Regions from separate parts of the Thalassospira permensis NBRC 106175 genome, predicted to be linked through region 1. Evidence: riboswitches for the same ligand, from Rfam matches in the RefSeq annotation. Region 1 holds a riboswitch; the other holds the start of a gene.

The links. Region 1 has a riboswitch for glycine ahead of SMB34_RS12770 (L-serine ammonia-lyase). Riboswitches for the same ligand answer to the same signal wherever they lie in the genome.
Region 2: another riboswitch for glycine. It lies ahead of gcvT (glycine cleavage system aminomethyltransferase GcvT); the one in region 1 lies ahead of SMB34_RS12770 (L-serine ammonia-lyase).

What each region holds. Positions count from the first base shown of each region.
Region 1 is NZ_AUNC01000023.1:177,806-192,764, reverse strand. Features, by position in the region: gene SMB34_RS12775 (dihydrofolate reductase family protein) at 1-210, opposite strand, end outside; gene SMB34_RS12770 (L-serine ammonia-lyase) at 363-1,778, opposite strand; glycine riboswitch at 1,849-1,976, opposite strand; glycine riboswitch at 1,980-2,079, opposite strand; gene gpmI (2,3-bisphosphoglycerate-independent phosphoglycerate mutase) at 2,354-3,946, shown strand; gene SMB34_RS12760 (murein hydrolase activator EnvC family protein) at 3,924-5,273, shown strand; gene SMB34_RS12755 (S41 family peptidase) at 5,270-6,574, shown strand; gene SMB34_RS12750 (divergent polysaccharide deacetylase family protein) at 6,676-8,139, shown strand; gene SMB34_RS12745 (RNA pyrophosphohydrolase) at 8,178-8,774, shown strand; gene SMB34_RS12740 (hypothetical protein) at 8,861-9,052, shown strand; gene SMB34_RS12735 (methyltransferase domain-containing protein) at 9,128-9,934, shown strand; gene SMB34_RS12730 (alpha/beta fold hydrolase) at 9,983-10,819, shown strand; gene SMB34_RS12725 (hypothetical protein) at 10,902-11,600, shown strand; gene SMB34_RS12720 (phytoene/squalene synthase family protein) at 11,718-12,692, shown strand; gene SMB34_RS12715 (hypothetical protein) at 12,766-13,047, opposite strand; gene SMB34_RS12710 (phosphoglycerate kinase) at 13,838-14,959, opposite strand, start outside.
Region 2 is NZ_AUNC01000001.1:165,265-180,223, reverse strand. Features, by position in the region: gene gcvPA (aminomethyl-transferring glycine dehydrogenase subunit GcvPA) at 1-276, opposite strand, end outside; gene gcvH (glycine cleavage system protein GcvH) at 280-651, opposite strand; gene gcvT (glycine cleavage system aminomethyltransferase GcvT) at 743-1,855, opposite strand; glycine riboswitch at 1,913-2,015, opposite strand; glycine riboswitch at 2,019-2,142, opposite strand; gene SMB34_RS00675 (hypothetical protein) at 2,378-2,932, opposite strand; gene ispH (4-hydroxy-3-methylbut-2-enyl diphosphate reductase) at 3,198-4,145, shown strand; gene SMB34_RS00665 (homoserine kinase) at 4,178-5,152, shown strand; gene rnhA (ribonuclease HI) at 5,159-5,602, shown strand; gene SMB34_RS00655 (putative bifunctional diguanylate cyclase/phosphodiesterase) at 5,848-8,247, shown strand; gene SMB34_RS00650 (protein meaA) at 8,271-10,328, opposite strand; gene ccrA (crotonyl-CoA carboxylase/reductase) at 10,631-11,911, shown strand; gene SMB34_RS00640 (acyl-CoA dehydrogenase family protein) at 12,065-13,732, shown strand; gene SMB34_RS00635 (methyl-accepting chemotaxis protein) at 13,967-14,959, shown strand, end outside.

The DNA.
Region 1 (14,959 bases):
GCGGCGATCTTCATAGGGCCAGTCGCCAAATTCCATCACCTGATCAAAGGTTTTTCGCCCGATGATCAGTGTTCCCACGGTGCCCAGAAAGCCCTCGAAATTGAACTCGCCCGGATCGAATTGATCAAGCCAGTCAACAGCACCATTGGCGCGCGCGATATAGCCATCCAGACTGACCGCGATATAGATGCGGAACAGTTTCTTTTTCATGCTTTGCCCAACCTGTTCGGGGTCTTTGCCCCGTTTTTGATTTCTCAATGATATCAGATTGCAGGCGCAAGGTGGCAAGAATCAGGCCGGATGAAAAACACCCCCGAAACGGCGGCTTCGAGGGTGTTTGGTCGGTATTTCAAACTGTCAGCTCAACATTCGACCACGTTGACATTGACCGCCAGCCCGCCCTGACTGGTTTCCTTGTATTTGCTTTGCATATCAATGCCGGTCTGGCGCATGGTTTCGATTACCTTATCGAGTGACACGGTATGCTGACCATCACCTCGCATTGCCAGACGGGCAGCATTGATCGCCTTGACCGCCCCCATGGTGTTGCGTTCGATGCAGGGTACCTGCACCAGACCGCCAATCGGATCACAGGTCAGGCCAAGGTTGTGTTCCATGCCAATTTCGGCGGCGTTTTCAACCTGTTCGGGCGTACCGCCCATGACGGCACAAAGCGCGCCTGCCGCCATTGAGCAGGCCACACCGACCTCACCCTGACAACCGACTTCGGCGGCCGAGATCGACGCACGCTTTTTATAGATCGAACCAATGGCTGCCGCCGTTAACAGGAATTCGCGTATTTTGCCCTGTGTCACATTGGCCCCGAACCGTTCGTAATAGCGCAGCACGGCCGGAATAACACCCGCCGCCCCGTTGGTCGGGGCGGTCACGACGCGCGAACCGGCAGCATTTTCTTCGTTAACCGCAAGAGCATAAAGATTGACCCAGTCGATCACGGTCAACGGGTCCTTAAGCCCCGCTTCTGGCCGTTCCGTCAGTTCAAGGTAAAGTTTGCGCGCACGCCGTTTGACATTCAACCCTCCGGGCAGGATGCCATCGGTTTTGCAGCCACGCTCAATACAATCCATCATCGCGCGATGCACGCGGTCGACAAATTCCTCGGTCTCGGCAGGTTCACGCCAGCTTTTTTCATTTTCGGCCATGACTTCGGCAATCGACAGCTTTTCCTTTTTACAGATCGCCATCAGTTCATCGGCCGAGGAAAAGGGATAAGGCAGTGTGATGTTATCGCCGGAATATTCCGCACCGCGATCATCGCCCGAGACGATAAACCCACCCCCAACCGAAAAATATTCCTGTTTGTGCAGAACAACACCGTCACGGTCAAAGGCGGTGATCCGCATGCCATTGGGATGTTCAGGCAGGCTTTCGGTCATGTGAAACACAAGATTGGTTTCACGGTTAAAGGCAACCGGATGCGCGCCGTAAAGCTGTAATGCGTGATCTTTATCAATCGCATCCATTGTCGGTGCGATCCGGTCGGGATCAACCGAACGCGGTCGTTCCCCCGAAAGCCCCATGATCACCGCGGTATCGGTGGCATGGCCCTTGCCGGTCAGGGCAAGCGATCCGTAAAGATCAACAATTACCGAGCCGATTTTTTCCAAAAGATTCCGGGCTTCGAGTTCCAGACAGAACCGATAGCCCGCGCGCATCGGGCCGACCGTATGCGAACTCGATGGGCCGATGCCGATGGTATAAAGATCGACAACGGAAAGATTAACGTCTTGCGGACGCTGCTTATTTTCTTCGGTCAAATGGGCCTCCCACGGCTCTTTGTCATGCGGATCAATGCCACATGACGTTATAGAACCGGTGTCTTGCCCCCTCTGTCCCTTGACCTGAGATTGTGCGCCCTGTTGCCAAAAACAAAGAAGTCTTTGACGCCATGGCTTCATCCTTCGGTGGAAATATGGTGCCGGGCATTGGCCCCGTACCGCTTTCTCTCTCCAGAGCCTCAATCCGCAACGGTCCATCTGCCTGAGAGTTTTCGGGGCTATTGCTCCTTCGGCGCCGATCTGATCGCGGGATCAAAGCGGGCTCTCCCATCGCGGTTATTCGAGGTATCACCGTAACGCCCGAGATTACAGGCAGGTGATGATCCTTGTCAAAAAGCGACTTTGCAAGCGCACAAAAAATACCCGGTCGGAAGGCTGTTCAATACCGGCATTCATGATAGATTGCGCGTTGAAAATGCTATGATTGGCAGCGTCTGATGGCGGACCCACCGCGCCCGGCGTCTTTGTACGGATGGCAAAATTACCGGAAAATAACCATCTTTACCGGTAATTCAGCCTTTTACCTTATTTCGTGTACTTTACTTCGTGGGATTATGATTGTGACTGTATCAAATACCGTAAAGCGCCCGCGTCCGGTGGTGCTGTGCATTCTGGATGGCTGGGGTTATCGCGAGGAAAGCAAGGACAATGCGGTTGCATTGGCCAATACCCCTGTTTGGGACGCGCTTTATGCCAACAATCCGACCGGCTTTCTGAAAGCCTGCGGTCTTGATGTAGGCCTGCCCGAAGGGCAGATGGGCAATTCCGAAGTCGGCCATATGAATCTTGGTGCCGGCCGGGTTGTGATGCAGGAACTGCCAAAAATTGACGAGGCTGTCAAAACCGGTTCGATCGCCGATACCGATACCGTCAAAAAGGTTATCGCCAAGCTGAAAGAAAGCGGGGGTGTCTGTCATATCGCGGGGCTTCTGTCCGAAGGCGGGGTGCATTCCCATCAGGCCCATATGGCGGCCCTTGCCAAAATCATCGCATCGGCCGGTGTGCAGGTAAAAATCCATGCCTATCTGGATGGCCGCGATACCGCCCCCAAAAGTGCCGCCAAATTCCTTGAAAAATTCCGCGCACTGATCGGTGATGCCAATGTTGAAATCGTAACCGTCACCGGGCGCTATTACGCCATGGACCGCGACAATCGCTGGGAACGCGTCAGCCAAGCCTATTTCACGATGGTAAAGGGCAAGAATTACGCCGATGGCCGCACCGCTGAAAGTGCCGAAGCCGCAATCCGGGCAGCCTATGATGCCGACACCACGGATGAATTCGTTCTGCCGACCGTGATTGGCGATTATGCCGGCATGAAAGACGGCGACGGACTTTTGATGACCAATTTCCGGGCCGACCGCGCGCGTGAAATTCTGGCCGCGATCTGCGCACCGGACTTTGACGGGTTTGACCGTGGCACCCCGATCAGATTTGCCGTGCAGGCCGGTATGGTTGAATATTCATCCGACCATGCAAAATATATGGATGCGATCTATCCGCCGCAGGTGTTGCCAAATATCTTTGGTGAAGTCGTTTCCAGGGCTGGCATGAAGCAGTTGCGCATCGCGGAAACCGAAAAATATCCGCATGTGTCCTTCTTCTTTAACGGCGGCGAAGAACAGGTTTTCGAGGGCGAAGACCGTATTCTGGTGCCATCGCCCAAGGTCGCGACCTATGATTTGCAGCCGGAAATGTCGGCCCCGGAAGTGACCGAAAAGCTGGTGGCGGCGATCAGGGCTGAAACCTATGATGCGATCATTCTGAACTTTGCCAACCCCGACATGGTCGGCCATAGCGGCATTTTGTCCGCCGCTATCAAGGCCGCCGAAGCGGTCGATACCTGCCTTGGGCAGGTTGTTGATGCGGTTAAATCGGTGGGCGGCGTGATGTTCGTTACCGCCGATCACGGGAACTGTGAGATGATGGTGGATCCGGAAACCGGCGAGCCGCACACCGCGCATACGCTTAATCTGGTGCCGACCATTCTGGTGAATGGACCCGAAGGCGCGACACTGGAAAATGGTCGCCTGGCCGACGTGGCACCGACTTTGTTGCAGCTTCTCGGGCTACCGCAACCGGCGGAAATGTCCGGCAAACCGTTGATCAAGGGTTTGAAAGGGAATGATGCGCTTCTTGCGAACTGATCTGCGTTCCAAGACCGCCCTGCCTGCGCTGGCTGTGATTGCAGCCATGATCGCGGGCGGGGCAGCGCCGTCTTTTGCCCAGTCGCTACGCAAGGTCGACAGTCAGCTTGATAAACTTGAAAGCCAGCTGTCAGAGCAGCAAAAGCAGGAAGAATTCCTGGCGCGTAAATCGCGCGAACTCTGGACCGAGGAACAGGCGCTTCAATCCGAAGCCATTTCGGTCGCCAGACGCGCCCAGCGCCTTGAAACAACCCTGACCGATCTTGAAGATCAGCTTGCCGAACTTGAAGTGCGCGAAAAGCGGGCCGCCACCAGCCTTGAAGACAAAGCCGGGCAATATGCCCGCATCCTGATGGCCTTGCAGCGTTTGTCGACCACCCCGCCCGAAGCTGTGATCGCCCTTCCGACCAGCCCGCAGGATACATTGCGGTCAGCCATCCTGTTAAAGGCCGCCCTACCCGGTGTTGAACAGCATGCGCGCGATTTGCGCGCCGAGCTTGAAGAAATTGGCACCCTTCGCGAAGACATCCGAACGCGCCGCAGCGAAATGGCAGCCGCCACCAAAGAATTACAGGCAGAGCGCCAGTCACTGGCCGCCCTGCTTAACGAAAAGCGCAAACTGCGTTCGGAAACCGAGGCCGAGGCCAAAATGGCATCGCGCGCCGTCAATGAACTGGCGACCGAGGCAAAATCATTGGGCGATCTTCTGGAAAGCCTGAAAAAGCGGGCGGAAGGCGTTCCCGAACCCCGCATGAAACCGGAACGCCAGATCGCCAAGCGCACAGAACCCAAACCGGCCCCGGCCCCATCGACAATTGCCAGAAACGAGCCGCCCGCCACCCCTGCGGAAAAAACAGCCCCTGCCAGCAAGGCGCCATCGGCAAATGATGAAGAGCTTTCTGTCGGCAGTTCGATCACGCTGGCACACGGACAATTGCGTATGCCCGCAAGCGGAAAGGTCGTTACATTGTTTGGTGAACGGTCCCGCGGACCGGACGGACTGGCGGTTACACATTCCAAAGGGATCGAGATCGACACACGCCCAAACGCGCAGGTCGTATCGCCCTTTGACGGCAAAGTTGTATTCGCCGGGCCCTTCCGTGGCTATGGCCGCCTCTTGATTATCGAACACGGCGAAGGATACCATAGCCTTATCGCTGGTTTTGATCGGCTCGACAGTGTGGTAGGACAATATCTGTTGGCGGGTGAACCTGTTGGAATAATGGGTGAATTATCGCCTAAACTCTATCTGGAGATGCGCCATGACGGTGAAGCGATCAATCCGCTTCCCTGGCTGGCCTCGAAAAACGGCAAGGTAAGTGGATGAAAACCTCTCGATTGGCAGTATTCGCACTCGCTACCGGCATGACTTTGGGCCTTGCTTCGCCCGCGCTGGCGCAATCTTCACCAACAACATCAGCCGAAACCTATCGGCTGCTGAACCTGTTTGGCGATGTGTTTGAACAGGTGAAATCGAAATATGTCGAAGAAGTCGATGACAAGCAGCTGATCGAAGCAGCCATCAACGGCATGCTGACATCGCTTGATCCACATTCCTCCTATCTGAATATGGATAATTTCGAGGAAATGCAGGTCGATACCCGCGGTGAATTCGGTGGGCTTGGTATCGAAGTCACGATGGAAGAAGGCTTTGTCAAAGTCATTTCCCCGATTTATGACACACCTGCCGAAAAGGCCGGTTTGCAACCCGGTGACTTCATCACCCATATCGATGGCAAACCGATCCGTGGTCTTGGCCTGAACGAAGCGGTTGAAATGATGCGCGGCAAGGTCAATACAGACATTATCCTGACCATCATGCGCAAGGGTGAAACCGCACCGTTTGATGTCACCCTGACCCGGGCCGTGATCAAGATCCAGTCGGTTAGATCCGAAGCAAAGGATGATGTCGGATATATCCGTATCACCAAATTCAACGAGCAGACCTTTAGCGGCCTGCAACGTGCGATCACCGAGTTGCGCGATCAGATCGGCCCGGAAATCAAGGGCCTTGTGATTGACATGCGCAACAATCCTGGTGGGTTGCTCGATCAGGCGATTTCGGTTTCGGACGCCTTCCTTGATAAGGGAGAAATCGTATCAACCCGCCCGCGCGATACCGAAAATACCGAACGTTACAATGCCCGTCCGGGCGATCTTGCCGACGGACTTCCCATGATCGTTCTGATCAATGACGGTTCGGCATCCGCATCCGAAATCGTTGCCGGTGCCCTTCAGGATCACCGCCGCGCGGTCATCATGGGAACACGCAGTTTCGGCAAGGGATCGGTTCAGACAATCCTTCCGATGCCCGGCAATGTGGCACTGCGTCTGACCACGGCACGCTATTACACGCCGTCGGGCAAATCGATCCAGGAAGTCGGCATCGTGCCTGACATCATTGTCCCGCAGGCCCGTGTCGAAAGCATCGAAGCCGCCCAGCGCCGATCCGAAGCCGATCTGAATGGTGCATTGCGCAACGAGGATGAAACCATCAGCAACGCCGAAAGCGATGCCAATGATCGCCGCAATGCTGCCGAGGAAATAGCGCTGGAAGATTATCAGCTGTCCCGTGCACTTGATATGATCCGGGGCATCGCCCTGTTCGCACCCCGCCCGCAAGGGTGAGGTGCGATCCGCAGACCGAAAGAGACTGACCTTTCGTGATCAGGAAACTCATAAAATCCTTACGGTTTGGCCGAAAGAAGGAACGGGATCCTCTTGATGACATGGGCAATCCTGAAACAGATGATGTTTCAGACGCCCTGTCGGACGAGGATCTTCCCTTTAACGAGCTGCCGATCGAGGTTCAGTGGGAACGTCTGCCCAAGCATCCGCCATCACGGCGCTGGTGGCTGTCAAAACTCCTGATCATTGCGCTGTTTTTAAGCCCGATTTCCGCGGCGGGTGTCGGACTTATCCCGATCCTTGATCCTGAAACCGGCTGGCGGCTGTTTCATCTTGGATCACCCAAAACCATCGTCGCCGTTCCCGGGACCGAGCGCGAGCTTCAGGAAGAAATCGCCAAAGGTGTGCGCGACGTCGAAGAACGCACGCGCGCCGAACAGGAAGCACTGGCCAAAGCCGCTAGTGATCCCAACAATCCGCAAAGTGCCGAAGACATCGCCAGACAGCTTGAAGGCGTTTCCGATCTGGTTGGCACCCCCGGTCAGGAGGGCGCAGTGGATGGCACGACAACACCAACCCCGGAAGAACTCGCCGCCCTTGCCGAAGAAGGCGCACTTGATCAGCCGATAGAACCCGATCCCCTGCGCCCGGCTCCGCTTCCTGGTCTGGATGAAGAAGGCAGTTTCGGTCGTATTCCGCGGATTGCCGATGATGGCACGACGCCGTTTGATGCCTATAAACGGCCCTTCGAACGGGTTGAAGGCCAGCCCTATGTCGCGATCATCGTGACCGGTATAGGCCTGAACAGCACCAGAACGAAGGCGGCAATCGAAGATTTGCCACTGAACATTTCGCTGGCGCTTTCGCCCTATGCCAACAATCTGCAACAGGTCGCTGCCGATGCGCGCGCCATGGGCCACGAGATATTCTTGCAGTTGCCGATGGAGCCGATCGACTTCCCGCTATCTGATCCCGGTCCGCGCGCGCTTTTGACCAGCCTGCCGGAAGGGGAAAACCTTGTGCGACTTGAATGGTTGCTCGCACGGTTCCCGGGCTACGCGGGTGTCGTCAGTTATCTTGGGTCGAAGTTCGGAAGCCTCGATAGCGCCATCCGTCCGGTGATCGAATTCGTCGACCGGACCGGTCTTATGTATGTTGAAGGTACCAATTCCGGGTCAGTGAGCCTTGGCGCGCAATTGGCATCGAATGCCGATAGTCCGAATGCCGTTGGCAACATCATGATCGACGAAATTCCAAGTCGCCGACAAATCGACGCCCGGCTTAACGATCTGGTCGAACTGGCAAAAAGCAACGGCGTTGCCGTCGGAATTGCGCAATCCTATCCGGTGACCATACAGCGCCTTCGGAACTGGTCGTCACGACTTGCCCGCCAGGGCGTTCAGCTTGCACCGGTTTCGGCGCTTGCAAAATTGCAGGTCACACCGCAGTCTGCGGACGAGGCGGAAGCCGCCCGGCGTGACGCCGCATTGGCCGAAGAACGCGCCCAAAAGGATGCCGCCCCGTCCGATACTGGTGACGGCGAAAGTGAAACAATCGAAAATTGATGACACCGCCACCGTATGCGGTTTGTCAGGGGGTATTGATGGCGAAGAAATCGGGCGGCAAATCAAAGAAGGCAGCCAAAGCCAGCGATGATCAGAAGGCCGGGGATCAGAAGATAAAAACCGGCAGCACGGACAAATCAACGCTGACCGCAGAAGACCTGCCTTATCGCCCCTGTGTCGGGATCGCACTTTTTAACGACGAGGGACAGGTCTGGATCGGCAACCGGATCGGGTTTGAAGGCGCATGGCAATTGCCACAGGGCGGGATAGATGATGGCGAAACCGCCGAACAGGCAGCGCTTCGCGAATTGTCCGAAGAAATCGGCACCGACAAGGCCGAAATCGTTGCCGAAACGCCCGACTGGCTGACCTATGATTTACCCGATCACCTGATTGGCAAGGCATTTGGCGGCAAGTATCGCGGCCAGAAACAGAAATGGTTTGCCATGCACTTTACGGGTAAGGAAAAACATATCAAAATTGATGTTCCCCATCCTGAATTTGATGCATGGCGCTGGACCGATTTCGGAACTTTGCCCGATCTGATTGTACCGTTCAAAAGACCGGTTTATTTGCAACTTGTCGAAATCTTTCGTGATGTACCTCAAAGAATTCGAAATTTGGGGACGGCATAAGACGCCACGTTATTTCTTGATCAATACGCTCAAATCGATAGATTGCAGAAAATCAAGATACATCAGAAGTTTAGAGGAGTTCTAAGATGGGTGCGGATCGCTTGATCTTCGGTGTTCTGACGATTGTGGTGGGGATTTTCGGCCTGTTCTATGCTTCGGGATCACATGATGGATATTCCTATTTTGTGGGCCTGGCATTGTTCTTTGGCGCGGTGCTGTTCATGTTCGCACTGATCAAGGGACATTATGACCAGCTGGAAAAAGACGGGCATAAATAAGGTCTGCCGCCGAGATATCGGTCGACATCGCCTTTGAGGTTTTCTTTCTGGACCGGGCACGTTATGGATCAGAGTATGAGCAATACACACTGGGATCCTGTTCGTTACGGTCTTTTTGGCGATGAACGTCGCCGCCCGGCAAAAGACCTGATTGCCCGTCTGCCCAAACCGGCGGATGGCTTTTTGCCACTTCACATTGTCGATCTTGGCTGCGGGCCCGGATCCATCACCGCGTTGCTTGATCAGGCGTATCGCACACCGGAAAATCCCGATGTCCAGATTGTCGGGATCGATTCTTCAGCAGAAATGTTGGAAACAGCCGCCAAGCGCGACGAGAATATCGAATGGCAACAGGCCGATATCGCGCAATGGGAACCGGATAGCCCGGTTGATATCCTGTTTTCCAATGCCGCCCTGCAATGGATTCCCGAACATGCCAAACTGTTCCCCCGCCTGACACGGTTTTTGCGTCCCGGCGGGCTGTTGGCCATTCAGGTGCCGAACAATTTCCTGGCACCCAGTCATCAGTTGATTGGCGAAGCCGGAATTGAATGGCGCGATGCGGTTGCCGGGGCGACCCAGCAAATCCGGATCATGCGACCGGGCGACTATTTTGATGTCCTGTCCGCCGATTGCGATGCCATTGACCTGTGGCAGACCCAGTATTGCCATGTCCTGCATGGGGAAGACCCCGTTTTCGACTGGACATCATCGACCGCCTTGCGCCCGGTTCTTGCCGCCCTGCCCGATGATGATGCGCGCGCCGCATTTTGTGAAAAATACAAAACCCGCTTGAAACAGGTCTATCCGCCGCGTGATGATGGCGTCACACTGTTTCCATTCAACCGGTTATTCATGATCGCCCGCAAACGCGACGCATAAATTCGACGCTAAAGTCTCTATTGGCGGGCATTACAAACGGAGCACCCCATGCCCGCCTTTCGTGACCATTTTATTCCCTGTTGCGGCTATGAAATTCATGTCAGGACGTGGGGCGATCCCCAAAAACCAGCCCTTGTCATGAGCCACGGTCTGGCGCGACTGGCCGATGATTTTGATCATGTCGCGCCGCATTTCACTGATGCGTATTTCGTCCTGTGCCCGTCCATGATCGGCCGCGGGCTTTCGGGATGGGCCAAGAATCCCGACCGGGAATATACCCTGCCCTTCTATGTCGCACAGACCTTCGAAATGCTTGAACATTTCAGGATTTCAAGCTGCAAGTGGATCGGAACGTCAATGGGCGGGTTGATCGGGCTTGCCATGACCGCCGAAGCCGCCGGATGGATCGAAAAGCTGGTTTTAAATGACATCGGACCGGAACTTGACACTGCGGCAGTCGCACGGATCAAATCCTATGTCGGGGCCACTCCGGAATTTGAAACGATCCATGATGTCGAAGAAATCGTCAAACTGATCTATGCGCCGTTTGGCATCACCGACGAAGCTACCTGGTCATTTATTTCCGCGCGCTCGGTGCGACGCCTGCCGAACGGAAATTTCATGATGCATTATGATCCCGAAGTCATGCGCGTCTTTGCCGAACATATTGATTCTTTTGATGCATGGGATCAATTCAACGCTATTTCTTGCCCGGTGATGCTGATCAGCGGTGCGAAATCTGATCTGATTCCCCCCGCCATTGTCGAAAAAATGCGGGAACAAAAACCGGAAATGCCGATTTTAACTGTAGCAAATTGCGGACATGCACCCCATTTGAATGACGAGGAACAGATAAAAGCCATCAAGGCGTTCCTTGCCGACTGACAAACCGGGGCCGGAAACATCCAGAATTTGTTTGCACAAGGGGATGTGCACCAGTTGCGATCAGGTTGTCGGAACACGAGATATGCATGTATCAAGTCCAATTGCGTGGTCTGTTGCGATTCTTGCCGTTGCCGCAACAACGGGCGGCTTTTCGCACGCGGCCCGTGCCCAGTCGATCCAGCCCGCCACGCCAGATGAAACCGGTGTGACAATTGGCATGCCCCAGACTGACAGTTCGCCAAATTCACTGGTCCCCGGAATACTGCCCCCCGCGCTGCCTGGCGGGATGAGCAATTATTTCGCCCCTCGTCGAAATCACGGCATTGTCCTGAACAATCCATCCACCGATGGGGAAAGTGACCCATCGCTTCTGTGGTTTGAAATCGACAGCCAGCCAACGACAAACAACGGCATTGCGGCCCAGTTCGGAATTGGCTACGCCCCACGCCCGGATCTGGGCTTTGCCTTTGGCCCGGTTTTCGAACTGAATGGCCCGATCGGGCAAAGCATTGGCACCGACCAACGCAATGATTTTGATGTCACCCCCACGCACCACCCCGGTGGCTTTTACCGCCATAACTTTTCGGGCAATCCCGGCAACCTTTCGGGCACGGATGATGCGGGCATTGCCGCCAGCCTGTCCTATATGCCGTTTCAGGATATCTGGATCGGGTTACATGGTCGATTGACCAGTGATCTTGCCCCTGATCCGAATACCGGTGCGCTTGATCGCTTTGACGCGATGCTGGGTCTGACAGCCGGATATCGCCTGGAATTCTAGGATCAGGCCCCCTTAATTTGGCCGTGATCTTTTAAGAAATGCTCAATTCCCCTTTTGCCTGCCCGAACGAGGCTGTATGACTCCTAGAAGGATCATCAGGAAAAGACGAAACGCCGCATGACAAGAATGCCAGCACCGATAGACGGGCCGAATGCCGATGCCTTTTCCGCCTGCAACGACCTTGCCGCGGCAAAAAATGCCAATCTGTACCGTGCGGCCATGCGCCTTGGCCCGGAACGGCAGCGTTTCTTTCTGGCGGCCTATGCATCGATGCGGGTGATCGACGATATTGTCGATGACGGGTTCCTTGAACTGACCGATCATGAACGCGACTATGCCCGCGAAGACACCCTGATTGCGATTGATCACTGGCAGCAGCAAATCCAGGCTGCCAAGATCGATGCCGATAACCCCCATCCCGAAAGCGGCCCGCTCAGCCAGCAGGTATTTGATGCCCTGCGTCTGACTTTGGGCCGAAGCGACCTGGAAGTTGATCCGTGGGTTGATCTGGCCGATGCATTGCGCCGCGATGTTGCCGAAGACCCGATGGATGAATGGGACGATTTCATCGCCTATTGCGAGGGGGCAACCGCCGCCCCGGCATCGATTTTTGTTTATCTGCTATCGGCACGATTCGATAACGAAATCGGATATACATCCCCTCTGACCAACCCACCGCTTTATCATGCGCGCGACATGGCGATTTTCTGTTACGTGGTGCATATCCTGCGCGACCTTCCAGAGGATATCAAAGGCCCGGACAGGCTGGTGACGATACCAGCCGAAATCCTGATTGCCGCCGATATCACGCTTGGCGAAATCCGCAATGCCATCGGGCAGAAGAAATATGACGAACTGGACCGCCTCGGCACCATTCTGCTGGAACGCGCATGGGAACATTTTGAAACCGGGCAGGCCCGGTCGGCTGAACTTCTGGCGATCCTTGATGCGGAAGAAACCGACACCCTGTCACGCCTGTTTGCCGTCTATATCGAACTGGCCAGTGCGATGATGGATAACGGATATGCGGCGTTCCTGAAGGACCGCGACACAATCATCGCGCAAACCGCCAACAACAGCCTTCCCGGATAACAAAGACCCCGCCGATTGGCGGGGCCCGGGCGATCACATCGCGTGCGGCAAAATCCGTATTCCGCTGAACGAATCAACCGATGACCAAAGCCAGATCGAAGAAGACCAGATCCGTCGCGGCGTTCTGAAAGTCGATGCGGCGGAGTAGGATGGTCTTACCCAAGGTATTAAAAAATATACCTTTTTTGCCGTGCTGAGCTTTTTCCGGGAACTTTTTCCGGGTTTTCGGAAAATAGTTCTTGATTTGTTCTTTGGCTTGTGGCATAAAGATAAAGTCAACAGGACAAATGGGCCCGGAGACAAAACCCGCAAAGCGTGATTCGCTTTTGCGGGTTTTTTGCGTTTCGGGCGGCAAAATCAGGAATGAGACGATGACAGGGCAGCGATCTGACGCGATGACATGGCGGGGGCGGCACCGCCAAAGGGACTTTCATGGCGCTTGGAAAAGTCATTACGGGGGTGGTGCGATCAGGCCGTAAGGCCGTCGGATATTTGCGAAAAACTGTGGTTTATCATGACGGGAGAGTTGTGCCCTTGGGGCAAGGGCGTTTGAACGGGGCAGCGAGAGCCGGGGCCAATTTGGTTCGGTCCAATTCAGCCCGGTCGGTGAAGCGTGACAATGCCGAGAATCAGCGGGCCCGAATTGCGCCCGGATTGGATTGGCACGGGGTCGGCTGGCCCGGTTGCCGGGATTGGCTGGCGGGGATCGGCTGGCAGGATCGGTTGCCAGCGGGCCGATGGATTCGTTTGGAGATGCCGAAAGGCCGGTCATCATGGGCGGGACGTGTGCCTGCCATGCAGCAACGCTGTTGCCCTTGGGGTGAGTTGCGTTTCGGGCGTCAACCGAGAGCGACGGGTGTTTGTTCGGGGTAGCGGGGTCCGGGGCGTGGTCCGTCCGGTCGGTGGCGTTTGGCGATACCGGGGGCAGCGGGGGGTGGTTGGCTTTGTCTGAGCTGGAGTGGCTTGGCGGTTGATCAAAATCGTCATGCCGGGCGAAGCGGAGTGCAGACCCGGAATCCATGGCCCATTGAAAGAGACGGGATTCCCGCCGTCGTGGTTTATTTCGGATGATTGGGAATGCTTTGTCAGCAGCAAGACCCCGCCGATTGGCGGGGTCTTGCATTTAACAATCAGCAGTTTGCGGATCAGCCACGCAGGGCTGCAACGCCCGGCAATTCCTTGCCTTCAAGCCATTCAAGGAAGGCACCGCCCGCAGTTGAGACATAGGAGAAATCCTGATCGGCATCGGCGTGACGCAGGGCCGCAACCGTATCGCCACCACCCGCGACCGACAGAAGTTTACCAGCCTTGGTCAGTTTTGCCGCCTGCCGGGCGACGGAAACGGTTGCCGTGTCGAACGGTGCAATTTCAAACGCACCCAGCGGACCGTTCCAGACCAGCGTTTCACAGGACTCGAGACGTTTGTTCAGATCGACAATGGTTTTCGGCCCGGCATCAAGGATCATGCCATCGGCATCAACATCGTTGATGTCAGATACGGTGTGATCGGCATGCGCTTTGAATTCCCTGGCGACCAGACCATCGACCGGCAGAACGATTTCGCAATTGGCGGCTTTAGCCTTGGCAAAAATTTCGCGCGCCGTTGCCAGAAGGTCGTGTTCGCACAGCGACTTGCCAACATTTACACCCTTGGCCGCAAGGAAGGTATTGGCCATGCCGCCACCGATCACCAGTTGATCAACCTTGGCGACCAGATTGCCAAGCAGATCCAGTTTGGTTGAAATCTTGGCACCGCCGACGATTGCCATCACCGGATGTTTCGGCGCTTCAAGCGCATTGCCAAGGGCTTCAAGTTCCGCCTGCATCAGACGACCGGCATAGGCCGGAAGTTTGTGGGCCAGCCCCTCGGTCGAGGCATGGGCACGGTGCGCGCACGAAAACGCATCATTGACGTAAATGTCGCCAAGCTTTGCCAGTTCGGCGACAAAGGCCGGATCGTTCTTTTCCTCTGCGGCGTGGTAACGAAGGTTTTCCAGAACCGCGATTTCGCCGTCCTTAAGGCTGTTCACGACGTCTGCGGCGGCCGCACCAATGCAATCATCGGCGAATTTCACCGGACGCCCAAGCTGCTTGGCCAGCGCATCGGCAACCGGTTTAAGCGACATTTCAGCAATGCGTTCGCCCTTGGGACGGCCAAAATGGGTGATCACGACAAGTTTCGCACCGGCATCCGCCAGTTCGATCAACCCCGGAACCGTCCGTTCGATGCGGGTGGTATCACCCACAACGCCGTCTTTCATTGGAAC
Region 2 (14,959 bases), on a different contig from region 1:
ACCGCGCTGGATGATGTAATCGACCGTGGCCGGGACATGGTGGCGATACGCCCCCGCCCCCAGGAAACTTGGCACGCTGGCCGTGCCCATGTTTTTGGCGGCCAGTTTCGCCATGTCGCGCTCGACCTGCAATTCACCAAGATGATATGGCAGATCGACCGGCTCGGACAGCAACGCGCCGTCGGGCACGTCGCTATATAACTCGTCAACGGACCCGGCCCCGATGGTTTCAAGCATCGAGGCGCGATCCGCACTGGTTAGCGGAAGATAACGCATATCTTAAAGGCCTTCGACAAAGTCTTTATACGCAGCTTCGTCCATCAGCTCATCAAGCTGGGACTCATCGGAAAGTTCCATGCGGAAGAACCAGCCATCGCTTTCCGGGGCTTCGTTCACCAGTGCCGGATTGTCATCAAGCTCTTCGTTGGCTTCGACAACGACACCATCAAGCGGCGCATAAACGTCGCTGGCGGCCTTGACCGATTCGACAACCGCCGCATCGCCATCCTTGGTCAGCTTTTTGCCAACTTCCGGCAGCTCGACATAAACGATATCGCCAAGCGACTGCTGGGCGTAATCGGTAATGCCAACGGTCGCGACACCGTCTTCATATTCAACCCATTCATGTTCCTGCGAGAATTTTTTAGCCATGGTAATTCGTCCCTGTAAGATCAGTTGTCTCTAAAATCTCGGTATCTTTTGCGGGCCGCAAACGCTGCCCGAACTCTTTTTTTTCTGATGATCAGCCGCGATAGTAACGATGTGCCGCAAACGGCAGCTCGACGATTTCCGCCGGGCGTGCCTTGCCGCGCACCATCAGATCGACTTTGGTACCCGGGGCGGCAAATTCAATTGCGACATATCCCATCGCAATCGGGCCATCCACGGTCGGGCCGAAACCACCGCTGGTGATTTCGCCAATTTCTTCGCCGTCACTGTTCAAGACCGGCGTATGTTCACGCGCCGGGGCCTTGCCTTCGGGTTTGATCCCGACACGTTTGCGATCCGCGCCATTGGCAAGCTGATCAAGGATGACATCCGCCCCCTTGAACCCGCCTTCTTCGCGACGACGCTTGTTGATGATCCAGTTAAGGTCGCCTTCGACCGGGGTGGTCGTGGTATCGATATCGTTGCCATACAGGCAAAGACCGGCTTCAAGACGCAGCGAATCGCGCGCGCCAAGGCCAATCGCCTCGACCTCGTCCTCTGCCAACAACTTGCGCGCCAGATCTTCGGCGCGCTCGTTCGGCACGGAAATCTCATACCCGTCTTCGCCGGTATAGCCCGACCGAGTGACAAAGCACGCGATACCGGCAATATCGATCTCGGCAAAGCTCATGAATTTCATCTCGGCAACCGAGGGTGCAAACCGCGCCAGCACGCGGGCGGCATCCGGGCCCTGCAATGCCATCAATGCGCGGTCATCAATCTCGATCAGCTCCACACCGTTATCCAGATTGGCCCGCATATGGACAATGTCATCATCCTTGCATGCGGCATTGATCACCAGAAACAGGCTGTCGCCCGCATTGGTGATCATCAGATCATCCAAAATCGTGCCATCGTCATTGGTGAAGGCGGAATAACGGGTGCGGCCGGGTTTGAGGATCGCGATGTCACCGGGTACGAGCTTTTCAAGCTCGGCGACGCGATGTTCGCCGGTCAGGCGGACCTGCCCCATATGCGAAACATCAAACAGACCGGCCTTCGCACGGGTATGCAGATGTTCGCCCTTCACCCCCAGCGGATATTGCACCGGCATGTCATAACCGGCAAACGGCACCATCTTGGCACCCAGTTCCACATGCAAATCATAAAGGGCGGTTTTCAGCAGTTCGGTTTGATGATCGGCCATCAAGGTCTCCAGACAGGCGTTGCGAAACATAGCCGACCAGTGGCCAACCACGTCCCCCTCTGTCTTGGAGCCTGAAAGAATCACAGCCGGTTTGAATACCGGTCTGCTTACATCTTCGGCGAGGCGCACATCCATGTTCGATGCCGCCTGCTTTCCAGAGTCCCATCTCCCCGCGGTCCGTTTGCCTGAGAGTTTCCGGGGTGGTTGCTCCTTCGGCGTCCGCGCAATCCCTATCGATGTAATCACGCACATCAATCAAGACCGTGGCACTCTCCCACGGGGATCATTTGGGTATGCCTCCTTATACGGATTTGAATCCGACCAGACCAGCCCCAAAAATCATATCCTCTCCACCCCATCCATTGGTATGAGGATTAAAAGCCCTTTTTTGCCCCTCCGGCAAATGTCCATTATTTTGTATGAGGATTACCGAAAACGAACTTTTGTTCAGAAACGAAAATCCCGCCACGCGAGGCGGGCGGGATTTGATTACTCACTAAAAATGAATAATAGGCCGGATTATTAATTTTTTCCGAAGCGTCGATTGTAATCAAGCTGATCGGCACTCAGCTGGAAACCAAGGTAAATTTCATAGTCCGGACCGGCCCAGATATCGTCCAGCGGCACGTTCAAAGTCACCTGCTCGTCGCGATACCGCGCCAGGTTCAAATTGCTCGGAAACGCCATGTCGACATCAAACAGATTCTTCTGGATAAACTCGCCAGACGGGTCCTTAAGGGCTACGAAATACTGGAGTTTTGCGTTGCGGCCCTGTGCGGCCGGGCCCAGTTCGGCATTGATCACCGGGCTGATCACGACGTTCAGGATCTTGTCATCAAGGTCATAACCGCAATCACCCAGATAACCGCCAAATTCGGCTTCAAGGATCACATCGGTCAGGTCCTTGCCCTGACCGCTGAACTGCACCAGTCGGGCGGTATCATTGGGCAGGAAGGCCCGCGGACATGCCGGAACCGGCTGCTCTTCGAACGGGTTGCTGCTGCACGCCGCCAGAAAACCGGCAAACGACACCAAACCCAATGCACAAACACGCCGCAGTCCGTTCGCAATCGTCATCCAAGCCTCTATAGAACTGGTCAAATTCGCGGTCATCCCCCACCATGGGCACAACCGCGCGCAGTCTATTCGCTCCGATATGGCGACACAACCCGCTTCCGTTTCAAATCGCGGTATGGGGCGTAAATACATGGCCGGACATAGCTGAACATGCATCTTTACACGGTGTCTGTCATTGCGTGCACGGTGCTGGCGGGTTATGTAACGAAGACATTTGAATAATCGCGGCGATATGCCGCGCATCATGAACATTCGGACCCGTATCATGTCTGACAAAGCCGACCTTCGGATCATCCTTGCCAACCCGCGCGGTTTCTGTGCGGGGGTGGATCGTGCGATCGAGATCGTCGAAAAGGCGCTGGTAAAGTATGGCGCGCCAGTCTATGTCCGCCACGAAATCGTCCACAACAAATTCGTGGTCGACCGCCTGCGCGATATGGGCGCTGTTTTTGTCGATGAACTCGATAGCGTCCCGGATGGCGTGCCAGTAATCTTTTCCGCGCACGGTGTGCCGAAATCGGTCCCCGAAGCCGCCGAAAGCCGCCAGCTTGAATATCTTGATGCGACCTGCCCGCTGGTGTCCAAGGTCCATCGTGGGGCTGAACGCCACCATGCAGATGGCAAACATATCCTTCTGATCGGCCATGCCGGTCATCCCGAAGTCATCGGCACCATGGGGCAGTTGCCACCGGGCAGCATGACCCTGATCGAGACCGAAGAAGACGCCGAAAACCTTCAGGTCGAAAACCCCGAAAACCTTGCGTTTGTGACCCAGACCACCCTGTCGCTGGACGATACGGCCAAGATCATCTCGATCCTGCAACGCCGCTTCCCGGCGATCGAGGTCCCGAAAAAAGAAGACATCTGCTATGCGACCACCAACCGCCAGCACGCGGTCAAGCTGATCGCGACCGATGCCGATGCCATTCTGGTTCTGGGCGCGCCAAACTCGTCAAACTCGAACCGTCTGGTCGAAGTCGCCAAACGCGAAGGATGTGACCGTTCGGTTCTGGTCGAACGCGCCAAGGATATCGACTGGTCCAAGCTTGACGGTATTTCGACGCTTGGCATTACCGCGGGCGCATCCGCCCCGGAAATCCTGGTCGAGGAAGTCATCGATGCCTGCCGTGAACGTTATAACGTCACGGTCGAAACCCTGACTTTGACCAATGAAAACGTCACCTTCAAGCTGCCCCGCCAGCTTGCCAGCTAACCCCGCCCTGATGCAGGAAATCCGGATATCCCATGGCCGTCTATACCGACGTTTCTGACGAAGATATCGCCCGTTTTGTTGCCGAATACGATATCGGCACCGTGATTTCGTTCAAGGGAATCGCCGAGGGTGTCGAAAATACCAACTTCCTGCTTCAGACCGATCAGGCATCCTTCATCCTGACCCTGTATGAAAAGCGTGTGAACCCGGATGACCTGCCGTTTTATCTGGGCCTGATGGATCATCTGTCGGCCAAGGGGCTGAATTGCCCGACACCGATCCACGGCAAGGACGGGGTTGCGTTACGCCGTTTGTGCGGACGTCCGGCCGCCATCACATCCTTCCTGAACGGCATGTCGCCACGCCGGATCATGCCCCATCACTGCACCGGGCTTGGTGCAGCACTGGCGCAACTGCACACCGCCGGTCAGGATTTCGACATGTATCTTGGCAATGCGCTAAGCGTTACGGGCTGGCGCCCGCTGTTTGAAAGCTGCCGTGCCGATGCCAACGGCGTTCAGCCCGGCCTTGAAAAACTGATCGAGGATGAACTGGCCTTTCTTGAAGCCAACTGGCCCCATCAGTTGCCTGCGGGCGTGATCCATGCCGACCTTTTCCCCGATAACGTGTTTTTCTTCCCGGGCAAGGATGACGTATCGGGCCTGATCGATTTCTATTTCGCGTGCAATGACCTTCTGGCCTATGACATTGCGATCTGCATGAATGCCTGGTGTTTCGAACCTGATAACAGTTTCAACGTCACCAAGGCCCGCAACCTTCTGTCAAGCTATGGCAAGGTGCGTGCATTGTCAGATGACGAACTGGCCGCCCTTCCGATCCTTGCACGCGGGGCGTCTTTGCGGTTCCTGCTGACCCGTCTTTATGACTGGATCAACACGCCCAAGGACGCGCTGGTTACGCCGAAAAACCCGCGCGAATACATCAATAAACTGCGTTTCCATCAACGGATCGACAGTGCCAGTGCCTATGGCCTGGGCGAGGAATAGAATTACATGACCGGAACGGACAATAAACGCGTCGAAATTTATACCGACGGCGCGTGCAGCGGCAATCCCGGCCCCGGTGGCTGGGGCGCGATCCTGCGATTTAATGGCGTGGAAAAGGAAATGTCGGGCGGCGATCCGGAAACCACCAACAACCGCATGGAAATGATGGCCGCCATCAGCGCGCTTGAAGCGTTAAAGCGTCCCTGTGTTGTCGATATCTACACCGACAGCAGCTATGTCCGCGACGGAATTACCAAATGGATTTTCGGCTGGCAGAAACGCGGCTGGAAAACGGCGGATAAAAAGCCCGTCAAAAATGTCGAGCTTTGGCAAAGGCTTCTGGAAGCTCTTAAAACGCATAAAGTTGAATGGCACTGGGTCAAAGGACACGCCGGACACCCGGAAAACGAACGGTGCGACGAACTCGCCCGTCAGGCCGTGCCGAAATAAACCCGCCCTAAATAAGAAATCCGAAATAAACTGGCATACAAGTGCTTGAAGCTGCTGCACTTCGATCCAAAATAGATGGATCGGATTGCTTTTTGTGAACGCTATATGAAAAAAATGAAATCAAACTTGCTTTTGGGCTGACTTCCAGATTGAGTAACGTCAGTGTCAGGGGTGTTGGACCCCATCCTAAGGTCGGGTATGGTTGCCATTAACTAGTCGATAGTGGGTGCCGAGGAGAAATACGCTTGTCGCGCGGATCGTACGGCTTTTTACAACGGAAGTCGCTTAGCAGCCGATTGCTTTTTATCGCGCTGCCGCTGGTTTCCTTGTTCTCCCTCGCGCTGTTCGTTGTCTTCGGATACGTCAGTTACACGGTTCTGCGTGACGACCTGACTGAAAAAATCGAACAGACCGCCGACATCAATGCCCGCGTTCTGGCGACACCGTTCTGGTATCTGGATGTCGACAATATCGAATCCGCCCTGAATGCCATGAGCCGGGATCGCGATATTGTCGCCGTGCTGGCACTGGGTGCTGACGGCACCGAATTTGCCCATACCGGCGTGTCACAATCCGAACTGAACGACACCCTGCGTCTGTCACGGCGCGTGTTCTTTGAACGCAATAATGTGCGTCATGACGTCGGCGAACTTGTGATTTACTTCACAGAAGCCCGTGTTCAGGATTTGCTGTTCCGCCGGATGGTGATCGACATGATCCTGTTCGGTCTGCTGATTGCGGTTGTCGCCGCCAGCCTTCTGATCGCCAACAAACGGTCGATCAAGGAACCGCTGAACCGGCTTTTGCATTCCATCCGCATGACCAAGCATGGCCGCCTGCGCCGTCCGGTGGAATGGAACAGTTCCGATGAACTGGGTCTTCTGATTCGCGAATATAATGAAATGGTGACCCTGCAAGGGCAGGCACAGGAAGAAGCCCAGCGCAAACAGGCCCTTCTCGAAGCAACCCTTCACAATATCGGCCAAGGCATCTGCCTGTTCGATCAGGACCTGAACCTGATGGTCTGGAACGAACGCTATATCGAATTGCTGAACCTGCCGCGCGATCTGGTCAAGGAAGGCACACCGCTTTCCGATATCCTGCGTTACAACGCCGAACGCGGCGAATATGGCGATGTCAGCATTCAGGCCCTGATTTCCGACCGGGTGGCGATTGCGCGCCGTCGCGAACCGTACCGCATGGAACGCACCCGCCCGAATGGCCGGGTCGTTCAGGTGGACCACAACCCGATGCCCGGCGGCGGTTACGTTGCGACCTATACCGACATTACCGAACGCAAACAGACCGAAGCCCGCATGCGCCATCTCGCCGTGCATGACGTCCTGACCAGCCTGCCGAACCGCACCCTGTTCCTTGACCGTCTGCGTCAGGCATTGCTATCCGCCCGCCGGTTCCAGCGCGGGGTCACGGTGCTGTTTGTCGATCTGGACCGATTCAAGGACATCAACGATCACTTTGGCCATGATGTCGGCGATCTGATGATCCAGGAAATGGGGCAGCGCCTGTCACGGATCATCCGTGATTCCGATACCGCCGCCCGCCTTGGCGGCGATGAATTTGCCATCATCCAGACCGATGTGCAGAATATCGAAGACACCATCGCCCTTGCCCAGCGCATCATCGATGAACTTTGCCAACCATTCGATTGCCGTGGCATCCGCCTGCATTCAACCGCCAGTGTCGGCATCACCCTGTTCCCCGAAGACGGCGAGAATCCCGAACAGCTGGTCAAAAACGCCGATATGGCGATGTATGCCGCCAAGGCCGAAGGGCGCAACAATTACCGGTTCTTCCTGCCGTCGATGCACGAGAGGGTCAAGGAACGCAAAACCATCGAAGAAGATCTGCGCAACGCGCTCGAATATGATCAGCTTGAACTTTACTATCAGCCGAAAATCGACTGCCGCACCGAACGGGTTGTCGGCGCGGAGGCACTGGTGCGCTGGCACCACCCGGATCGTGGTCTGATCCTGCCGGGCGAATTCATTTCGGTGGCCGAGGAATGCGGCCTGATCAACCGGCTGGGCGCATGGGTTATGAACAAGGCCTGCCAACAGACGCAAATCTGGCGGGAAACCACATTGCCGGGCCTTCGGATCGCGGTGAACCTGTCACCGGCACAGTTCCAGGATGCCGAACTGGTCCGTTCTGTTACCAAAATCATGGATCAGACCCGCCTGCCCGATGGCACGCTGGAACTGGAAATCACCGAATCGATCCTGATGAACAACCCGGAAAAGGCCGTTTCCACCTTGAACGAGCTTAAGGCCCTTGGCGTGCGGATCGCGATTGACGATTTTGGCACCGGTTATTCATCGCTGAACTATCTGAAACGTTTCCCGGTTTCGTCGATCAAGATCGACCGGTCGTTTGTCAACGACATCCATGTCGATATGGATGACAAGGCAATTGTCGATGCGGTGATCGGCCTGGGCCACAGCCTTAATCTTGAAGTCGTCGCCGAAGGTGTCGAAGAAGTCGAACAGCACGAATATCTGCGCGACAAGGGATGCGACTTCATTCAGGGCTTCCTGTTTGCCAAACCTCTGCCCGCCGCAACCTTTGAAAGCTGGGTTCTTGAACGCCACGGCACTGAACAGGCACGGGTTGCCGTCAAGAGCTGAGCAAATCCGCAAAACCGCCGCAATCAATAAATCGCCGTTCCGGCTCCTTCCGGCTTGCCTTCGATGTTACGCGGTGCCGGATGTTCGGTTGATTTGCGATCCACCAGATCGACAATTTCGGAAATCACCCGGACCAGTTGGTAATCCTTGGGCGTGTAAACCGCCGATACCCCCATCTGGCGCAGGACAAGCATATCCGCATCCGGGATGATGCCGCCAACAACGACCGGGATATGCCCCGCCCCGTGGGCACGCAACCCATTCACGACTTCGCGCACCAGCGGCACATGCGACCCTGACAGGATCGAAAGCCCGATCACATGCGCGCCTTCGTCGATAGCATTGCGCACCAGTTCATCAGGTGTCCAGCGAATGCCATCATAAAGCACGTCGATCCCGGCATCGCCCGCCTTGACCGCGATCTGTTCCGCCCCGTTGGAATGGCCGTCCAGCCCCGGCTTGCCGACCAGCATTTTCATGCGTTCGCCAAGTTTTTCGGAAACCTCGTCCACGCGACTGCGCAGTTTCTTGATGTCTTCTTCGTCACCGGTCACGATCATCGATGTGATGCCGGTCGGCGCACGGTATTCGCCAAACACCTGACGCAGCGTTTCCGACCATTCCCCGGTCGTGACCCCGGCATGGGCACACGCAATCGAACTTTCCATGATGTTGCGATCTTCGCGGGCGGCGGCTTCAAGATCGGCAAGGCTTCTGGCAACCGCGGCCTGATCCCGGCCGGCCCGCCATTCTTTCAGCTTTTCAATCTGTTCCTGTTCGGCCATGTCATCGACCGTCAGGATCGATTTTTCCCCCGATGTCAGGGGTGATGCTTCGGTTTCGGTATAGGCATTCACACCGATCACCTTGGTCAGCCCGGTTTCGATATCGGCCAGACGGCGCGCATTGGATCGCACCAGTTCCTGTTTCATGTAACCAAGATCGACTGCGGCAATCGCCCCGCCCATGGCATCGATTTTCGCCAGTTCTTCGCGTGCACCGTCCTTAAGCAATCCGACCTTGCGTTCAATCGCCGGATTGCCGTCAAACAGGTCGTCATATTCCAGAAGGTCGGTTTCATAGGCCATGATCTGTTGCAGGCGCAGCGACCATTGCTGATCCCACGGGCGCGGCAGGCCAAGGGCCTCGTTCCACGCCGGAAGCTGCACGGCACGCGCGCGCGCATTCTTTGACAGCACCACCGACAGCATTTCGATCAGGATGCGATACACATTGTTTTCGGGTTGCTGTTCGGTCAGGCCAAGCGAATTGACCTGCACGCCATAGCGGAACCGGCGATATTTTTCATCGGAAATGCCATAACGATCCCGCGTGATTTCATCCCACAATTCGCAAAATGCCCGCATCTTGCAAATCTCGGTCACAAACCGGATACCGGCATTCACGAAAAATGAAATGCGCCCGACAACCTTGGCAAAATCTTCTTCGGGCACCTGACCGGATGCCTTGACCGCATCAAGCACGGCAATCGCAGTCGCCAGCGCATAGGCCAGTTCCTGCTCGGCAGTCGCCCCTGCTTCCTGCAAATGGTACGAGCACACATTCATCGGGTTCCATTTCGGAACCTCGCGATAGGTAAAGGCCGCAACATCGGTGATCAGTTTCAGACTGGGTGCCGGCGGGAAGATATAGGTCCCGCGTGACAGATATTCCTTGATGATGTCGTTCTGGGTCGTGCCTTGCAGGCTGTCGCGCGGCGTTCCCTGTTTTTCGGCAACGGCAATATAAAGCGATAAAAGCCATGCCGCCGGTGCGTTGATCGTCATCGATGTGTTCATCTGATCAAGCGGAATACTGTCAAACAGGGTCATCATGTCGCCCAGATGCGATACAGGCACGCCGACCTTGCCGACCTCGCCGCGCGCCAGAACATGGTCCGAATCGTAACCGGTCTGGGTCGGCAGATCGAACGCGACCGACAGCCCCGTCTGCCCCTTTGCCAGATTCTGGCGATACAGCGCGTTCGATGCGCTGGCCGAACTGTGCCCGGCATAGGTACGGATCAACCACGGGCGGTCGCGTTCCGGCTTTGCTGCACTGCGTTGATTTTCCATCGACATGGCGACCTCGCGTATCTTTATTACCCAAAAGCTTTATGTTTATTACAAGAAAACGTTATTAAATTACCTACTAGACATCACTTGGATAATTATATAACAATTTGTGCAACGCGATAAAAGCAAAAACTAAGAAAGCATTCGGGGAACCCGGCTACAACCCAAGGGAAACCGGTGCATTTCAGGGAAAATATCACAAGTTCCGTGGCTTGGAGGATTCGTCGACCGCAGCGCAACACAAGGTAATTTTATTACCAGCCATTTACAGCGCATCCCGGATCGACCCCGAACAAGGAGTGAAGGCCATGAATACGACTGCTGAAGTTCTGCCGTTCCGTGGTGGTCATGAAGAAAAAGACCTGTATGAAATCGGCGAAATCCCGCCGCTGGGTCATGTGCCGAAAAATATGTATGGCTGGGCCATTCGCCGTGAACGTCATGGCGAACCCGATACCGCCATGCAATGCGAAGTCCTGCCCGTCATCCAGCCCGACAGCCACGAGGTCCTCGTCCTCGTGATGGCGGCAGGTGTGAACTATAACGGTGTGTGGGCGTCGCTTGGCAAGCCGATCTCGGTCTTTGACGTGCATGACCTGCCCTATCACATCGCGGGATCGGATGCGTCGGGCATTGTCTGGGCGGTTGGGTCAAAGGTCACGCGTTGGAAAGTCGGTGACGAGGTCGTCATTCACTGCAATCAGGATGACGGCGATGACGAGGAATGCAACGGCGGTGACCCGATGCTCTCGCCCACCCAGCGCATCTGGGGCTATGAAACACCGGACGGATCATTCGCCCAGTTCACCTGTGTGCAGGCCCAGCAGCTTATGCCGCGTCCCAAACACCTGACATGGGAAGAAAGTGCGTGTTACACGCTGACCCTTGCCACCGCATACCGCATGCTGTTTGGCCATCGCCCGCATATCCTGCGCCCCGGTCACAATGTTCTGGTCTGGGGGGCGTCGGGTGGCCTTGGATCGATGGCGATCCAGCTGATCACCACGGCGGGTGCCAATGCGATTGGCGTGATTTCCGATGAAAGCAAACGCGATTTCGTGCTGGGCCTTGGGGCCAAGGCCGTGATCAATCGCAAGGATTTCAATTGCTGGGGCCAGTTGCCAACCGTGAATGGCCCGGAATTTGGCGACTATATGAAAGAAGTCCGCAAATTCGGCAAGGCGATCTGGGACATCACCGGCAAGGGCAATGACGTTGATATCGTCTTTGAACATCCGGGCGAACAGACCTTCCCCGTATCGTGCAATGTGGTCAAGCGCGGCGGTATGGTCGTGTTCTGTGCCGGGACGACGGGCTTTAACCTGACCTTCGATGCGCGCTTTGTCTGGATGCGCCAGAAACGCATTCAGGGCAGCCACTTTGCCAACCTGAAACAGGCCGCCCAGGCCAACAAGCTGGTGATTGAACGCCGCATTGATCCCAGCATGTCCGAAGTTTTCGGCTGGGACGATATTCCGCGTGCGCATATGAAAATGATGCGCAACGAACACAAGCCCGGAAACATGGCCGTTCTGGTTCAGGCCAAACGCCCGGGCATGCGCACCCTTGAAGAAGCAGTCGACGCCTAACCCACATAAAGCGTCGACTGACCGTTGGCGGCCCTGATGCGTTCTCGCCCGATCCGCATCGGGGCTGCCACTTTTCAATCCTTGCCCAACCGGCAGGACAACAATGATAGTCTGCTTCATGCACCAGATGGACCGAACCCGAGGACCAGACCGATGAGTGATAAAGCCCTGCTGCCCGAACTGACCCGGCTTTGCGATGATGCGCTGGCGGCCCTTGCCCCGGTGCATCACGCCGCCGAAACCGCCATGCGCGAAAGCGTGACGGTGGATGGCAAAATCGATGCCAGCGCACTGGATGAAAACCAGTATGCCGCCCATGGCTTTGCATGGTTTTCAACCTATGTCACAGCACTTAAGCAGATGAAGGCATGGGCTGATCGGCTTGAAACGCAGGGCAAATTCGGAACGCTTGAACAATTGATCCTTCAGGCGGCCTTTGGCGAATATCTCGCACAAATTCAGGGCGGCATTCCAATGTCGCAGGGCGAATTTATCCGCCTTTCAACCCTTGGCGTTCCCGGCGATGTGATAGCCGCCTTTGGCGACAGCCGCGCGGTTGCGACCCTGACCGGTTCGGGCAACAGCGACGCCACCCGGCGCGCCATTGCCGACCAGATCAAGGACAGCCTCGATACCGGCCGCTTTGGCGAAACCGGGCTTGAAGACGAAACCCTTGATATGGTCCGCGATCAGTTCCGGCGCTTTGTTGACGAAAAAGTCAGCCCGCATGCCCATGGCTGGCACGAACGTGACGAACTGATCCCGATTGAAATTATCAACGAGATGTCCGAACTGGGCGTTTTCGGCCTGACCATCCCCGAAGAATTCGGCGGGCTTGGCATGGGTAAAACCGCGATGTGCGTCGTGACAGAAGAACTCTCGCGCGGCTATATCGGGGTGGGCTCGCTTGGCACCCGGTCCGAAATTGCCGCCGAACTGATCCGCCTTGGCGGCACCGACGCGCAGAAAGAACATTACCTGCCGAAACTGGCATCGGGTGAAATCCTGCCAACCGCGGTCTTCACCGAACCCAATAACGGATCGGATCTGGCGCATCTGCGCACGCGCGCGACCAAGGATGGCGATACCTATAAGGTCACCGGCAACAAAACATGGATCACCCACGCGGCGCGTTCCGACCTGATGACGCTTCTGGCACGCACCAACCCCGATGAAACCGGATATCGCGGGCTATCCATGCTGCTGGCCGAAAAGCCGCGTGGCACGGAAAATGATCCGTTCCCGGCCAAGGGCATGAGCGGCGGCGAGATTGAGGTGCTTGGCTATCGCGGCATGAAGGAATACGAACTGTCGTTTGACGGCTTCGAAGTCCCCGCCGAAAACCTTCTGGGCGGGGATGAGGGCCAGGGCTTCAAGCAATTGATGGCGACCTTTGAATCGGCGCGCATCCAGACGGCTGCGCGTGCGGTTGGCGTCGCCCAGAACGCGCTTGAAATCGGCATGCGCTACGCACACGACCGCATCCAGTTTTCCAATCCGCTTTACAGCTTCCCGCGGGTTTACGGCAAAATCGCCTGGATGGTGGTTGAAACCATGATCGCTCGCCAACTGACCTATTTTTCCGCCATCGAAAAAGATCAGGATATCCGCTGCGATATCGAAGCCGGCATGGCAAAGCTTCTGGGCGCGCGCGTTGCGTGGTCGAACGCCGATAACGCGCTTCAGATCCATGGCGGCAATGGCTACGCGCTTGAATACCAGATCAGCCGGGTTCTGTGCGATGCCCGCATCCTGAACATTTTCGAAGGAGCGGCCGAAATACAGGCGCATGTGGTAACCCGCGGTCTTCTGGGCCGATAGCCAACGATTGGTCCCTGATGTCGTCTCTCTCCAGCGAACCGTGGCCCCGGTGAAAAACCTGGGTAAACTTGGCCCGTCACCCTTGACGGGCCTCTTTCTTGTGTCAACCTAAAGTATGATATCTCTATACCTACCTTGCGGTGGTAACATCACCCCAATCAGCAGGTAAAAAATCGAAAAAATCGAAGCCTGCGCGGCCTGATGTGCCGATGGGGAAACAGGGAGAGACGTTTCATGAATCACGCGTCTGCATCACCGGAAAATGCAATTTTCACGCGTGCACATGCTGCGCGTGAAATCTTTGACAAACATGCCGACAAGCTCGCCGAGGGACTTCTGGCCGAGCTGTTTGGCACAGGCCAAAGCAGCCGCAATCCGCACGATCCGAAGGCCCATGTCAGCGAACTGGCCAAACGCCTGCGCACATTGATGGCCGCCAATAGCGGATCGGATTTCGATGCCTGCTTTGCCGATCACATTCTTGCCGATGCCATTGCCGGCATCCCCGCCAGCCGCATCGTCCAAGCCTACCACAACACAATCGAAAATTTCGCCAAACTGGCAGCATCCGAGGGACGCGGCCGACGCGATCCCGGCGTTCTCGATGCCTGCCGTTCGATGCTGATGGGCGATATGGCCTGCCTGATGGCCAAGGCCGAACGCCACGCGGCACAGGCAAGGTCGGCATCGGAAATCCAGTCGATGTCGGAAATCATCGAACGCGAAACCGATAACATCATCGCCGAAGTCGGGTTTCAGGCCGGACGTACCAATGACGTCGCGCAAACCATGGCATCCGATGCGCATGATCTGTCGGAACTGGTTGAACGGATCACGTCAACCACCGCCATTGCCAGCAACAATGTTTCCACCGTCGCCTCCGCGACCGAGGAATTGCAGGCATCGAGCGAGGAAATCGCCGACCGCATCCACAAAACCAACGACATCGCCAGTCAGGCCGTGACCCGCGCGCAGGAAACATCGGTCACGATGAACAGCCTGTCAGACACCGCAAGCGAGATCGGCAAGGTTGTCGATATCGTCAAACGCATTTCCGATCAGACCAAGATGCTGGCGCTGAACGCGACCATCGAAGCCGCCCGCGCGGGCGATGCCGGCAAAGGCTTTGCGGTTGTTGCCAACGAGGTGAAAAACCTCGCATCCCAAACCGAAAAAGCCATTTCCGACATCAACGCCCAGATCACCGCCATTCAGGACGCAACCTCC